2 regions of the Jezberella sp. genome follow, and region 2 is predicted to be linked to the other one. Evidence: predicted binding sites of a transcription regulator. Region 2 holds the regulator's gene; the other holds the start of a gene.
What was found. Region 2 encodes LexA, which represses DNA repair genes until DNA is damaged. Its sites were predicted from a motif close to ACTGTATNNNNATACAGT; they were not measured.
Positions count from the first base shown of each region.

Region 1: recA (recombinase RecA) is a predicted target of LexA. The motif match lies at 4,038-4,055, and genes of this name have one in related genera.

Region 1 covers NZ_CBAZRM010000004.1:99,928-107,969, forward strand. The annotation lists gene AC1W8Y_RS04200 (DUF3833 domain-containing protein) at 1-367, shown strand, start outside; gene AC1W8Y_RS04205 (SDR family NAD(P)-dependent oxidoreductase) at 364-1,164, shown strand; gene AC1W8Y_RS04210 (nuclear transport factor 2 family protein) at 1,172-1,630, shown strand; gene AC1W8Y_RS04215 (cation acetate symporter) at 1,710-3,434, opposite strand; gene AC1W8Y_RS04220 (DUF485 domain-containing protein) at 3,434-3,739, opposite strand; gene recA (recombinase RecA) at 4,133-5,248, shown strand; gene recX (recombination regulator RecX) at 5,260-5,763, shown strand; gene AC1W8Y_RS04235 (DUF2889 domain-containing protein) at 5,845-6,438, shown strand; gene sucC (ADP-forming succinate--CoA ligase subunit beta) at 6,499-7,659, shown strand; gene sucD (succinate--CoA ligase subunit alpha) at 7,678-8,042, shown strand, end outside.
Region 2 covers NZ_CBAZRM010000012.1:92,641-100,682, forward strand. The annotation lists gene clpX (ATP-dependent Clp protease ATP-binding subunit ClpX) at 1-98, shown strand, start outside; gene lon (endopeptidase La) at 280-2,736, shown strand; gene AC1W8Y_RS10905 (RNA-binding S4 domain-containing protein) at 2,759-3,148, shown strand; gene lexA (transcriptional repressor LexA) at 3,157-3,852, opposite strand; gene AC1W8Y_RS10915 (amino acid aminotransferase) at 3,980-5,179, opposite strand; gene uvrB (excinuclease ABC subunit UvrB) at 5,332-7,440, shown strand; gene AC1W8Y_RS10925 (low molecular weight protein-tyrosine-phosphatase) at 7,674-8,042, shown strand, end outside.

The DNA of each region.
Region 1 (8,042 bases), on a different contig from region 2:
TGAAGGCACGCTTGATGAGCACTTTCTTTACTCTGATGGCGAAAAACAGCGCCGAGTCTGGACACTGAAACGGCAGGCAGATGGCAGCTGGCAGGGCACCGCCGACGACGTTGTTGGGATTGCCATTGGCCACGTATCAGGTAATGCCTTGCACTGGAGGTACGTGTTGAAGCTGCCCGTTGACGGTAAGGTGTATGAGGTCAGTTTCGATGATTGGATGTGGCAGATGGATGGCCAAACCATGTTGAATCGTTCGACGATGTCTAAGTTCGGTTTTGATTTGGGCGAGGTCACCTTGTTTTTTCGTAAGAGATCTGACACGGTGGCAACATCGCCCGCCAGCCATCTGACCGCAGGTCGCCCATGATGTTTTCTTGGCTCAAACCACTGAACAAACCTGTTGTCGCTTGGGGTCAACAACGCGTTTGGATCGTTGGCGCCTCAAGCGGTATTGGTGCGGCACTGGCCAGCGCCATGTTGCAGGCGGGCGCCACGGTCACAGTGTCTGCGCGGCGTGTTGGCGAGCTGACTCAAGTTGCAGGCGCGCATCCCAAAGCGCATGTGGTCGCATTTGATGCGAGCGATTCAGCCGCCTGGCCACAGGCGATGTCGGAAACCGTGCAAAAGATGGGCGGGCTAGATCTGATCGTCATGGGGGCGGCCCGCTACGACCCCATCCAAAGCTGGGATTTCAAGGCAGAGGATATCGACTTTGCGGTCAAAAGTTTCGATTTAAACGTCGTCAGCGTCTATCGCGGCTTATCGGTCGTTGTCCCTTACTTTCTTGAGCAGGGGCACGGAGGCATTGCCATGATTGCGAGTATTTCCAGCTACACGGGTTTGCCGAAAGCGATGATTTACGGCGCGACCAAGGCTGCCATGAACAACCTGGCCGAGACGCTTTACTTTGAACTCGCGCCCAAAGGCCTGGCTATCTATCTCGTGAGTCCGGGATTTGTCCAAACGCCCATGACCTCTGGCAATGATTTCGAAATGCCAGGTCTCATGACCCCCCTTGAAGCGGCACGCGCCATGATGGTCGGTTTTGAAAGAGGGCAGTTTGAAATTCGCTTTCCTCGGGTATTTGGCGGGGTGCTGCGATTCATTAGTCGTTTGCCGTATTCGATTCGTTTTGCGATTTTGCACAAAACCACCAAAATGTGAGTGAGCCATGGCCGAACTCGACAGCACCAGACCTCGCTACCAAACGATTGCAACGTGGTTTGAGCAATTGACGCCTCAATCGCTCGAATTGATTGACACGATTTACAGCGCGAAGGCGAGCTTTTCAGATCCATTTAATGAGGTCGAAGGGATTGCGCGGGTCAAGGCAATTTACGCGCACATGTTCGACACGCTCGAGGGACCGCGCTTTACCATTGATCGAATATTGAGCCATGACCACGAAGCTTTCATGGTTTGGACATTTGAATTTGTGTTGCGAGGTCACACGCACACAATCGCAGGATGCACGCAATTCGAAATTGATGAGCAAGGCTTGATTACCGTTCACCGCGATTATTGGGATGCGGCCAAACAAGTTTATGAAAAAGTCCCCTTGTTAGGTACCGTATTGCGTTATTTTCGTCGGCAGCTGTCTGTAACAACCACGGGATCCGCACCTAAATAAAAAAGCCCCCGAAGGGGCTTGATAGGACCAGAGCAATTGAATCGCACTGGCCTTGATCGTTATCTTCATTGTTGTTGTATTAGTGACCAGACACCCCTGAGGCGCCTAATCCGGTCTCTGACCGAACTTGTTGGGCTGCAAAAAGTTCGCGCTCGGTCTTGGCTTGGTCGCTGTTGTCCGTGATCGAGAAAAACCAGACCCCGACAAAACCGATAGTCATCGAGAACAGCGCAGGCGAGGCGTAGGGAAATAATGCCGACCCTTTAGGATGACCGATGACAGCCTCCCAGACGGCGGGCGACACCACGGTCAGCGCAACCGAAGAGATCAATCCTAAGAATCCGCCAATGACCGCGCCACGCGTGGTGCAGTTCTTCCAGAGCACCGACATGAACAAGACAGGGAAGTTGGCAGACGCAGCAACCGCAAAAGCCAGTGCCACCATGAACGCGATATTTTGCTTTTCAAAGGCAATCCCTAAGACCACGGCGACAAGGCCAAGACAAAGGGTAGTGATGCGCGAGACTCGCAATTCTGAGGCGCTGTCAGCCTTGCCGCCCTTGAATACGGTTGCGTACAGATCATGAGAGACGGCAGAGGCGCCTGAGAGGGTTAAGCCCGCCACCACGGCCAAGATGGTTGCAAAGGCGACCGCAGAAATAAAGCCGAAGAACACGTTGCCGCCGACCGCTTCAGCGACCAGGACTGCCGCCATGTTTGCCGTACCCGCACCACCTTTGATGACCCCCTTAGCAACATCTGCCATTGCTGGGTTGGTCAACACCAACGTGATTGCGCCAAAGCCAATAATGAAGATGAGGACGTAAAAGTAGCCAATCCAGGTCGTTGCCCACAATACCGATTTGCGAGCCTCTTTAGCCGAAGGGACGGTAAAGAAGCGCATCAAAATATGTGGCAAACCTGCAGTACCAAACATCAGCGCCATGCCAAACGAGATGGCCGACACCGGATCACTGATAAAGCCGCCAGGACGCATGACCGATCCACCAATAATGGCGGCTTCTGCGGCAGATTTACCGTTGTTAATCGCGATGGTGGTTTTGACTTTGACCGCATCTGCGAACAATGCCTCAAGGCTGAAACCGTAATGTTTGAGCACCATGAAGGCCATGAAGGTCACGCCGCTCAGCAACATGACGGCTTTGATGATCTGCACCCAGGTGGTGGCAGTCATGCCCCCGAAAAGCACATAAACCATCATCAGCGCGCCAACAATGATCACTGCAATGTAGTAGTCCAGACCAAACAGCAGCTTGATCAGTTGCCCTGCACCCACCATCTGAGCAATCAAATAAAATGCAACAGTCACCAAGGTGCCAGATGCCGCAAAGGTGCGGATCGGGCCATTCTTAAAGCGGTACCCGGCGACGTCGGCAAACGTGAATTTACCTAAATTACGCAACCGCTCTGCCATTAAGAATGTCAGCACTGGCCAGCCGACCAGAAAACCGATTGAATAGATGATGCCGTCATAGCCGACACCCATCACCATCGCAGAAATACCTAAAAATGATGCCGCCGACATATAGTCGCCTGCAATCGCCAGGCCGTTCTGAAAGCCCGTGATGCCACCGCCTGCTGTATAGAAATCAGAGGCAGACTTGGTTCTTGCAGCCGCCCATTTGGTGATCCACAGTGTCAAGGCGACAAACGACGCGAACAGGATGATGGCAACCCAGTTAGTGGCTTGCTTTTCAGCCTGGCCAACATCAACGGCAGCGACACTCAGATTGGCAGCGGCCACAAAAGGCGAGATCGCAAGTAATTTGTGAACGAATTTCATTATTTTGCCTCTTCTAGGATTTCTGCGGTCAACCCGTCAAACTCTTTGTTGGCGTGATTCACGTAATAGAGCGTGATGAGCACGGTAAAAACAATCAATCCTAGGCCAATGGGCACGCCGATGGTGGTGACCCCCGTGCCTATTGGTGTGGACAAAAAGGCTTTATTCCACGCAATCAGGCAAATGAAACCGTAATAAGCAAGGAGCATGGCGATGGATAAGCTCCAGCCAAGGGTATTACGTCTTCTTTTGAGTTCTAAGTACTTCGGATTTGCTTGAATTTTGGCAACCGTTGGGTCGATCATGGCAATTTCCTATGCGGTCTGTTTAAGTTCTACGTGAGCACCCACTGAGGTGCTGTCATCTAGTTGCCACAATAATCCGATGCGTCACCATTGAATGCACCCTAAAAGACAGTTTCTAGGGTAAATCCTATTGGTATCAGCCCTAGTTTGGTGCTTTGGATGCTTTAATCTGAAGCCAATGAGCGGGTTTTGGTGCATGGTTCGCCCTGGTTGAGCGAGAGCACAAAATAACAACAATCTTGAAAAAAGACGTTCACGAGGCAACGAAGTCGAAGATGTGCGAGGATTTTTTCGCTATACTGTTGTTATGTACAGTATTATTTGGATGTCATAATTTCCGCATTGCGAAAGACCTCGATGTCTGCGCACCGATCAAAGTTTAAGGATATATAAATGGACGATAAAACCCTCAAGGCTGGCTCATCCGAGAAAGGCAAGGCGTTAGCAGCGGCACTCTCGCAGATTGAAAAGCAGTTCGGTAAGGGTTCGGTCATGCGGTACGGCGACAATGAGGTTGAGCACGATATTCAAGTCGTCTCAACGGGCTCCTTGGGGTTGGATGTTGCACTGGGCGTTGGCGGTTTGCCCAGGGGTCGCGTCATTGAAATCTATGGCCCTGAATCTTCTGGCAAAACGACGCTGACCTTGCAAGTGATTGCCGAAATGCAAAAAGTGGGGGGCACTTGCGCTTTTATCGACGCAGAACATGCCCTTGATGTCCAGTATGCGTCAAAATTAGGCGTCAACCTGACGGATTTGCTTATCTCGCAACCTGACACCGGTGAACAAGCCCTAGAAATTACCGATGCCCTCGTTCGCTCGGGTTCCGTTGATCTGATTGTGATTGATTCTGTTGCGGCTTTGGTCCCAAAGGCCGAAATTGAAGGTGAGATGGGTGACTCTTTGCCCGGCTTGCAGGCCCGATTGATGAGTCAGGCGCTGCGTAAGTTGACGGCCAGCATCAAACGAACTAACTGTATGGTTATCTTCATTAATCAGATCCGCATGAAAATCGGGGTGATGTTCGGCAGTCCTGAAACCACCACGGGTGGCAATGCGTTGAAGTTTTATGCCTCCGTCCGCCTTGATATTCGACGTATTGGTTCGATCAAGAAGGGTGATGAGGTTGTTGGTAACGAAACTCGCGTCAAGGTCGTCAAAAACAAGATAGCACCACCGTTTAAACAAGCAGAGTTCGACATCATGTATGGGTCTGGCATTTCACGCGAAGGCGAGATCATTGATCTGGGTGTGGTCGCAGGCGTCGTTGACAAAGCGGGTGCTTGGTTCAGTTATAGTGGCGAGCGAATTGGCCAAGGTAAAGATAATGTGCGTGAGTATTTGCGTGAAAGGCCTGCGATGGCGATTGACATCGAAAATAAAGTTCGAGAAAAGCTAGGGGTGTCGCTGCGCGTGGGTGGCGTACCCCCTGTCGCAGCCCCTGCCAAAACGTCCAAGGCCAGTAAAGCGGTCGTTGCAGAAGACCCTGCTTTGGATGATGCCGTCTAATTATCAATGCCATGTCAGACGACGATTTTGTACCAGGATCGGCAGTAAAAAAGCGGCCTGGGCTTTCCCTCAAAGCCCGGGCCGTCTCATTGTTGTCAAGACGTGAGCACAGTCGAGCCGAGTTAGCGGCTAAGTTGCAGCCCCATTGCGACAACCCAGAGCAATTAGAGACCCTTTTGAATGAGCTGGTGGCGGGCGGATGGCAATCAGACAGCCGGTATGTTCATGGTTTAGTTCATCGTAAGGCAGGTTTGCACGGCAACCTGCGGATCGTTCAAGCCTTGAAGGCTCAGGGGATTTCCGAGCAGCAGATCGCGCAAGTGAAGGATCAACTTAAAGGCACGGAGAGAGAAAGGGCTTATCAAGTCTGGCTCAAACGGTTTGGTCGAGCAGGATCACCCAAAGATGCCAATGAATATGCCAAACAAGGGCGTTTTCTGGCGGCCCGAGGTTTCTCGAATGAGGTTATTCACAAGATCTTGAAGTCTGGGTTGAGAGAAGACGATATTGATTAGGCATGCGCTATACTCAAGTTCTTGTTGCATTGCGGTATATTTATACGGTTCAATGCGATTTCTCTACCAAAATCCTTGCCCATGCCTCTACCCCAGCCCGCCGTTGCCCGAAAGCCGATGCATAATCGATCGATTCAGGTGCACTCTTTTGAGAGAGAAGACGGCCTGTGGGATATCGAAGCCGAATTGATTGACACGAAATCTTACGATTTCACTCAAAATGATGGCGGCATCAGACCGGCCGGCTTTGCGTTTCACCACATGCATGTGCGCATTACCATTGATCACACTTTCGAGATCGTGCAGGCTCAAGCAGTCTACGACTCGGCGCCTTTTGATGGTCGTTGCACAGAAATTGCTCCGGTATATCAAGAGCTTATTGGTATGAATTTGCTTAAGAGTTTTCGACAACAAGTCAAAGACCGCTTTGGTACGACCAGTGGTTGCACTCACATCAGTGAACTGACATCTGTTTTGCCAACAGTCGCCATACAGACGATGTCTGGTCGTCGGCGTTCAGATCCCAACAAGTCAACGAAAAAGCCGTTTATGCTTGGCGGTTGCCACGCGTGGCGCCTAGATGGTCCCGTGACAAAAGAGTTCTATCCAGAATGGTATCGAGCACCTGAGTCTGACGTGTGCGAGCTGATTGAGACTAAAAACACAGGTGATTAGTGCTCAATTTTTTCGTGCTCAATTAAACTTTTACCCATTATTAAAACTGACAGGATTCCCATGAAGATCCATGAGTATCAAGGCAAGGAATTGCTAAGAAAGTTCGGTGTCACCGTCCCCCGTGGCATCCCCGTATTCAGCGTCGAAGAGGCCGTGAAAGCTGCCGAGCAGTTGGGCGGCCCAGTGTGGGTCGTCAAGGCTCAAATTCACGCGGGCGGTCGCGGCAAAGGCGGTGGTGTCAAGCTGGCTCGTTCAATTGACGAGGTTCGTCAACTGTCGTCTGAGATTTTGGGCATGCAACTGGTCACGCATCAGACTGGCCCTGCTGGGCAAAAAGTCCGTCGTCTGTTGATTGAAGAAGGCGCTGATATTAAGAAAGAGTATTACGTTGGTATTGTGACCGACCGTGGTACACAGCGCGTTTGCGTCATGGCATCCAGCGAAGGTGGGATGGATGTCGAAGAGGTTGCTGAGCATCATCCAGAGAAAATACTGAAAGTGTTCGTGGATCCCGGCACAGGTTTGACCGATGATGAGGCCATGACGTTGGCGCGCGGTATCGGTGTGCCTGAGGCCTCCGTCAAAAAGGCAGCAACTGAGTTTCAAAAGCTTTATCAAACCTATTGGGATACTGACGCATCCTTGGCCGAAATCAATCCGCTGATTCTGACGGGCAGTGGCGATATTATCGCTTTGGACGCAAAGTTCAACTTTGATACGAATGCTTTGTTCCGCCATCCTGAGATTGTTGCTTACCGCGACGTGGATGAAGAAGATCCAGCCGAAGTTCAAGCCAGTAAGCATGATCTGGCCTACATTCAGTTGGATGGCAACATTGGTTGTCTGGTCAACGGCGCCGGTCTGGCGATGGCAACGATGGACACGATCAAGTTGTTTGGTGGCGAGCCCGCTAACTTTTTGGATGTGGGTGGTAGCGCGACGGAAGAGCGTGTCACTGAGGCATTCAAGATTATGCTGGCCAATAAAGGGACCAAGGCGATTCTGGTCAATATCTTCGGTGGCATCATGCGGTGCGATGTCATTGCACAAGGCGTGATCACTGCATGTAAAGCAGTCAACTTGAACGTGCCACTCGTCGTACGGATGAAGGGGACGAACGAAGAGTTGGGCAAGCAATTGCTCGCAGACTCGGGTCTGCCCATTATCAGCGCTAACACCATGGCCGAAGCGGCTACTCGTGTTGTCGCGGCTGCCAAATAATTCGCCAAGGATGCTGAAATGTCGATTCTGATTAACAAAGATACGAAAGTTGTTACACAAGGCATTACGGGTAAAACGGGTCAGTTTCATACCCGCACCAGTCGTGCATATGCCAATGGTCAAAATTGCTTCGTCGCGGGTGTCAACCCCAAAAAAGCAGGTGAAGATTTTGAAGGTATACCGATTTTTGCTTCCGTGAAAGACGCAAAAAATGAAACGGGCGCCAATGTCTCTGTCATTTACGTGCCACCCGCTGGCGCGGCTGCGGCCATCTGGGAAGCGGTCGAAGCAGAGCTTGATTTGGTGATTTGCATCACTGAAGGTATCCCTGTTCGCGACATGCTCGAGATCAAATACCGCATGCAAGCGTCAGGTAGCAAGAC
Region 2 (8,042 bases):
TTGACGGTAAGAGCAAACCTCTTTTAGTCTACGGTGAAGAGACAGACGCGACACCGGCCGAGACGAGTCGCCGCAACATTCAAGATGCTGCAGCGTGATCATAGACTGCGCCATTTTTAAAAAGCCTTCATTCGTTTTGAAGGCTTTTTTTTCGACTGTTTGAAAAAAACCTTGAAATTTAGGCTATCGTCTACATAACAGAACTGTAGTGATATTACGGGTATCGCGACGGCTGCTTTGCCCTGTTCGGATTTGCCGAGAACTGATTAGGATTTACTTATGTCTGGAAATCAGACCCTTCCTTCCGAGTTAATTAATTTACCTTTGCTTCCCCTGCGCGACGTGGTGGTGTTCCCTCATATGGTGATCCCCTTGTTTGTGGGGCGTCCGCGTTCAATCAGAGCGCTTGAGGCTGCCATGGAGGCGGGTAAAAGCATCATGTTGGCCGCGCAAAAATCAGCAGGCAAAGATGATCCAACCCCCGATGACGTCTATGAAATTGGTTGTGTCGCCATTATTTTACAGATGCTCAAGCTGCCTGACGGCACCGTCAAAGTGCTTGTCGAGGGATCGCAACGGGCCCGTGTGGCAGCAATCCAGGATTCAGAGACGCACTTTACCGCAGAAGTTTTGCCGATTGCTCCCGATGTGTCTGCCGGCTCTGAAGTCGAAGCGTTGCGCAGGGCGATCGTTGCGCAATTCGAGCAATACGTCAAACTAAACAAGAAAATTCCCCCTGAGATTCTGACCTCTCTGGGTGGCATTGATGATGCTGGTCGCTTGGCAGATACCATCGCGGCTCATTTGCCGTTGAAACTCGAGCAAAAGCAGAAGATGCTCGAAATTGTGAGTACCTCTGAGCGTCTTGAGGCTTTGCTTTCACAACTTGAGACAGAGATTGATATCCTGCAAGTCGAAAAGCGCATCCGCGGCCGCGTCAAAAAGCAAATGGAAAAAAGCCAGCGCGATTACTACCTCAACGAGCAAGTGAAAGCCATTCAGAAAGAGCTCGGCGAGGGTGAAGAAGGGGCTGACATTGAAGAGCTTGAGAAAAAGATTCAAGCGGCTCAATTGCCTAAAGATGCTCGCAAGAAAGTCGATAGCGAGCTAAAGAAGCTGAAGTTGATGTCGCCGATGTCTGCCGAAGCAACGGTCGTTCGTAACTACATTGATACGGTGATCAACCTGCCTTGGCGTAAAAAGAGCAAGGTTAATAACTCTATCCCGAATGCTGAGTCGGTCTTGGATAATGATCACTACGGCTTAGACAAAGTGAAAGAGCGCATCCTTGAGTACCTCGCGGTACAACAGCGCGTTGACAAGGTGAAAGCCCCGATTTTGTGCCTCGTCGGACCACCAGGCGTGGGTAAAACCTCTTTGGGTCAGTCAATTGCCAAAGCAACCAACCGTAAGTTTGTACGGATGGCCTTGGGTGGTGTGCGGGACGAAGCTGAAATCCGCGGTCATCGACGCACCTACATTGGGTCAATGCCGGGCAAAATCCTTCAAAATATGACCAAAGTTGCAGTCCGTAATCCACTGTTTTTGCTCGATGAAATCGACAAGCTTGGCATGGATTTTCGGGGTGATCCAGCCTCGGCCTTGCTTGAGGTACTCGATCCTGAGCAAAACCACACGTTTCAAGACCACTATGTAGAGGTGGATTTTGATTTGTCGGATGTCATGTTTGTTGCGACGAGTAACACCCTGAACATCCCGGCAGCGTTGCTCGACCGTATGGAAGTCATTCGTTTGTCGGGTTATACCGAAGACGAAAAAATTCATATTGCAACAGATCACCTGTTGCCTAAGGTCATGAAGAACAATGGCGTCAAGCCCGATGAATTGGTGGTCGATGAATCGGCCATTCGTGATATTGTGCGCTACTACACCCGAGAGGCTGGTGTGCGTTCTTTAGAGCGTGAAGTCGGCAAGATCTGCCGTAAAGTGGTTAAAAAATTACTGGCAGATGCCGAGGCTCATCGGCTTGCAAAAAGTAAAGAGCCATTACCTCAGGTGTTGGTGAATGCTGACAACTTGAACGATTACCTGGGTGTGCGAAAGTTCACCTTTGGTATGGCTGAGAAAGACAATCAGATCGGACAAGTGACTGGCTTGGCGTGGACTGAGGTGGGCGGCGATCTTCTCACGATCGAAGTCGTAGATATGCCCGGCAAAGGGGTGATACAGCGTACGGGCTCAATTGGCGATGTCATGAAAGAATCTGTCGAGGCGGCCAGATCAGTGGTTCGCGCTCGTTCAAGAAGGCTTGGGATTGCTGACAGCTTGTTCGAGAAGCGTGATATCCACGTACATTTCCCGGAAGGCGCGACACCTAAGGATGGCCCATCTGCTGGCATTGCGATCACGACAGCGATCGTGTCAGCTTTGACGCATATTCCAGTTCGGGCTGATGTTGCGATGACGGGTGAAATCACGTTGCGCGGTGAAGTTTTGGCCATTGGTGGTCTGAAGGAGAAGTTGCTTGCGGCGCATCGTGGCGGCATTAAAACCGTGCTGATTCCCGAGGAAAACGTCAAAGACCTTGCTGAAATCCCTGACAGCGTTAAAAATCACCTCGACATTGTGCCCGTGCGTTGGATCGACAAAGTCTTAGCCGTTGCCTTAGAGCGTGCGCCTCAACCGATACCAGATGAGGCGCCCGTTCATGAGGAAGCGATTGTCACCGCTAAACCGGACACGGCAGAAGGCGAAGATCCCGTGTTGAAACACTAGTCTTGTTGGCTGGTGTGAACGAGTGATTGAGTTTTCGGATTCAGTTCGAGTTGATAAGTGGCTTTGGGCAGCGCGGTTTTTCAAATCGCGATCCCTAGCCACTGCATCGATTGAGGCCGGTCGAGTGCATGTCAACGGCGATCGGGCGAAACCGGCTCGAGGGGTCAAAGTCGGCGACAGACTGCTGATTGTCAGAGAACAGGATAGGACTGAACTGATTGTTCGCGGTATTACTGATATAAGGCGCAGCGCCGCTCTGGCGCGTTTGCTTTTTGAAGAAACACCAGAGAGTGCCCTCAAGCGACAGCAAGCAGCAGAAAATCACCGTTTCTATCGAGAACCATCAAACACCATCGACGGTAGACCGACCAAGCGCGATCGTCGCCACTTGGATAGCTGGCGCGATCTGTAACTTGTTGTCTATTGCAGGGGTGAGGTTCGGATCAATCCAGCCGCAATGCCTTCAATTGAAAAATCTTGGTCTGATGCGATGATAATCGGGTCGAAATCTGGATTTTCTGGCAACAGTTGGATAATCGAACCCTTCTTGTGATAGCGTTTGACGGTGACTTCATCGTCTATTCTCGCCACCACGATTTGACCGTTTCTCGCGTCGGTCGCCTTCTTGACTGCCAATAAATCCCCATCCAAGATGCCTGCGTCACGCATGCTCAGCCCTTTTACCATCAGTAAGTAATCGGGTGTTTGAGTGAACAGCGCGGGATCCACATTGATTTCGCGTTCAATATTTTCAATGGCCAGAACTGGATGACCCGCAGCAACTCGGCCAACCACGGGCAAGATCAGTTGCCCCAGACCCTGAGGGGCAGACACGTCATGCCTGTATTTGACTGGGTCATCTGCGGAATCAAATTCTTGAAGATTCTCGTACATTCGCGCGGCGTCGGTCAGCTTGATACCTCGCGAAGCACCCGCCGTTAATTCAATGACCCCTTTTTTTGCAAGGGCCCTGAGGTGGTCTTCTGCGGCATTGGCCGACTTGAAGCCTAGCGTTTGGGCAATTTCTGCCCGCGTAGGAGGGAAGCCAGTATGGGCGACGGCTTGCCGGATGAGATCCAGAATTTGCTGTTGACGCTCGGTCAGTAGGGTTGCCATGCTTGCCTCATACGGTGCTGTGTTTATATACAGGCTGTATTGTGACCTTGATCGGGCAGAAAGGCAAGTCAATACCCAGAGACCGAACCGACCATCAGAGGAGGCCGGTTCGTGGACGTTATGTCGCTTAAACGACGGAAGCGATCGCTGCAATGACTCTATCGATATTGCGGCTGTTAAGGGCAGCGACACAAATTCGACCGCTACTTAATGCGTAGATACCGTGTTCTGCGCGGATGCGTTCCACTTGAGCGGCTGTGAGCCCCGAATAAGAAAACATACCGCGTTGTTTGAGTACAAAATCAAAGTCTTGTTTGACACCGTGCGCTTTGAGTTTCTGAACAAATTGTTGACGCATTAAGCGGATGCGGTCACGCATTTCGCCTAACTCTTGATCCCACATGGCCGCGAGCTCAGGCGAGTTCAAGACGGATGCGACGATTGTGCCACCGTGAGTCGGCGGATTTGAGTAATTAGACCGGATCACGCGCTTGACTTGACTCAGCACGCGGCTCGATTCATCTTTGCTACCTGTGATGATCGTTAAGGCGCCAACGCGCTCGCCATAAAAGGAAAACGATTTAGAAAAAGATGAACTGATGAACATCGTGATGTCCATGTCGGCGAAAAGTCTGACTGCGGCTGCATCCGCATCGACCCCATCACCGAAGCCCTGATAGGCAATATCCAGAAAAGGAATCAGATCACCCGATTTGACGATTTGGGCTACCTCGCGCCATTGTTCGATGGTCAAATCAGCGCCCGTTGGGTTATGACAACAGGCGTGCAGGACGACGACGCTTTGGGGTGGCAGCGCTTTGAGAAAGCCCACCATCGCAGCGAAATCGACACCGTGAGTAGTCGCATCGTAGTACGGGTAATTGACCACCTCAAAACCAGCTCGCTCAAACAACGCGCGGTGATTCTCCCAGCTTGGATTGCTGATCGCCACCTTTGCGCCTGGCACCAATTGTTGAATAAAGTCGGCCCCAATTTTCAAGGCACCGGTACCACCTAGCCCCTGAAAGGTCAGCGCTCGCCCGGCCGCTAGCAGCGGCGAGTCTTTACCGAGCAACAGTTTTTGCGCAGCCTGGTTGTAGCCTGCGATCCCCTCAATTGGGAGATAACCACGTGCGGCGCCAGCTTGAGCACGCTGTGCCTCAGCTAGGGCAACCGCCTTGAGGACAGGGATGCGACCTTGATCGTCGTAATACACCCCGACACCAAGATTTACTTTTGCTGGATTCTGGTCAGCATTGTATTGCTCGGTCATGCCAAGAATCGGGTCACGGGGGGCGAGTTCAACAGACTGGAATAGGGTGCTCATGAGTGTTTTAAAAAAAATGGGTGCTTTTAAAGGAATCAAAGGTAAACAGTCATTCCGGCTGAGTGTCCGCAGGTTGGGGTGGACGCTTTCATCTAGTCAGAACATAATGTATGGTTAACCCCTGTTCAGGGGGCTCACGGAATAAGTCTAGCATGACCACCGAAGATACACCCATCCCGCTCGCTCAAGGCGAAAACGACCTCAAAGACGACACCTACAAGCCCATTGTGGCAGGCAGTGTTGGGCCGAGATTTGTGGATTATCCCGACAGCCCGTTCCATCTTTTTCAACCCTATCCACCAGCCGGTGATCAGCCCCGAGCGATCGACCAGTTAGAGCAGGGGATCAATGATGGGTTGATGAGTCAGACACTGTTGGGCGTTACCGGCTCAGGTAAGACCTTCACCATGGCCAATGTCATCGCTCGAACCGGGCGGCCTGCCATTGTGTTGGCACCGAATAAAACCCTGGCCGCGCAACTGTATGCCGAAATGCGAGAGTTTTTCCCCAAGAACGCGGTTGAGTATTTTGTCTCGTACTATGATTATTACCAGCCTGAGGCGTATGTGCCGACTCGGGATCTGTTTATTGAAAAAGACTCATCGATCAATGAACACATCGAGCAGATGCGACTATCTGCCACCAAAAGTCTGCTAGAGCGAAGGGATACCATCATTGTTGGTACAGTTTCGTGCATTTACGGTATTGGTAACCCCAGCGATTACCACGCCATGGTACTCATTTTGCGCGTGGGGGATCGAATCGACAGGCGCGAGATACTCGCTCGGCTGGTGGCGATGCAATATGAGCGCAACGATCTCGAATTTACGCGCGGTATTTTCAGGGCGCGGGGCGAAACCATTGATATTTTTCCAGCAGAAAGTGCCGAGCTTGCGCTTCGGGTATCGCTGTTTGACGACGAAGTAGAGTTGCTTGAACTGTTTGATCCGCTCACCGGCAAAGTCAAACACAAAGTTCCTCGTTTCACGGTTTATCCGGGCTCCCATTACGTGACGCCAAGAGACACGGTGTTGCGTGCCATCGAAACCATCAAGGATGAGTTGCGTGAACGGACGAAATATTTCGTTGACGCAGGGCATCTCGTTGAGGCGCAACGGATTGAGCAACGCACAAAATTCGACCTAGAGATGTTGGTCGAACTTGGGTTTTGCAAAGGGATTGAGAATTATTCTCGACATTTGTCAGGTGCGGCTCCCGGCGATCCTCCGCCAACGCTGATCGATTACCTGCCGAGCGATGCTTTGATGTTTATCGATGAGAGCCATGTCACCATCGGACAGCTTGGCGGTATGTATCGAGGCGACCGCGCTCGTAAAGACACCTTGGTGACCTATGGTTTTAGATTGCCGTCGGCACTTGATAATCGCCCGCTCAAACTCGAGGAGTTCGAGGCAAGGATGCGTCAGTGTGTCTTCGTATCAGCGACACCCGGTCATTACGAGCAAGCGCATAGCGACAATGTGGTCGAACAAGTGGTTCGTCCGACCGGATTGGTAGATCCCATTGTTGAGGTTCGTCCGGCACGCACTCAGGTCGATGATTTGCTGGGTGAAATCAAGTTGAGAGTCGCCGTCGAAGAGCGCGTACTGGTGACCACGCTCACGAAGCGCATGGCTGAGGATTTAACTGACTACCTCAATGAGCATGGCATTCGGGTTCGGTATTTGCATTCAGACATTGATACGGTAGAACGAGTCGAAATTTTGCGAGATCTGAGACTCGGGGTTTTCGATGTTTTGGTTGGCATTAACTTGCTGCGCGAAGGCTTGGATATCCCTGAAGTATCGCTGGTGGCAATCTTGGATGCGGACAAAGAAGGTTTTTTACGTTCTGAACGAAGTTTGATCCAGACGATTGGGCGTGCCGCGCGCAACCTGAATGGACGGGCGATTCTCTACGCTGATCGAATGACTGATTCAATGAACCGCGCGATCGGTGAAACCCAGCGGCGCCGAGACACTCAACTTGCCTTCAATATCGAACATGGGATCGAAGCCCGTAGTGTCAGAAAGGCCGTTCGTGAGCTGATTGATGGCATCTTGGTACCCACCGCCGACGAAGAAGAAATCGAAGCCATCCCTCTTGAGTTGCTGAAAGATGAAAAGGCGGTGGCGCGTGAGATGAAACGACTCGAGCGCATGATGTTCGATCATGCCAAAAATCTTGAGTTTGAGCAGGCTGCAGCGGTGAGAGATCGTCTTAAAACCCTGCAAGATCAAGTGCTCCGTTATGGGGCATAACACATTTTTTGAGGTCAAAATGAACCATCGTGGTGAAATCTATCAGTAACAAATTGCTGAGGTAGTTATGGAGATGTTTAAATATTGATAATGATGTTAATGTAAAATTTCATATTCAATAAATAAATAATTGAAATATAACAAATATTTTGAATTTATAATTATTTTTCTTAGCTTGTTTTTTACACAAAAATCGCTAGACAAGTTACGGGTTTCCCCGCACAATATGCACCATGATGACAAAAGTTCTATTCGTATGCATGGGCAATATTTGCCGCTCGCCCTCGGCTGAAGGCGTGTTCCGCCATTTGCTCAACGAGGCTGGTTTAGCCGACGTTGTAGGCATTGATTCGGCGGGTACACACAATTTTCACGTCGGTGAGGCCCCGGATGCCCGAGCAGTCGCTGCTGCGCGTAAACGTGGCTACGAAATTAGTCACGGTGAAGCTCGGCAGGTCAGCGCTGAAGATTTCTGCGAATATGACTTGATCCTCGCGATGGATTGGGAAAACCTCTCTGCATTGCAGCAGCAATGTCCCAAACTGCATCAGCACAAACTGATGCTCATGATGCGTTTTGCCAATGAGTTCGAAGAAGCAACG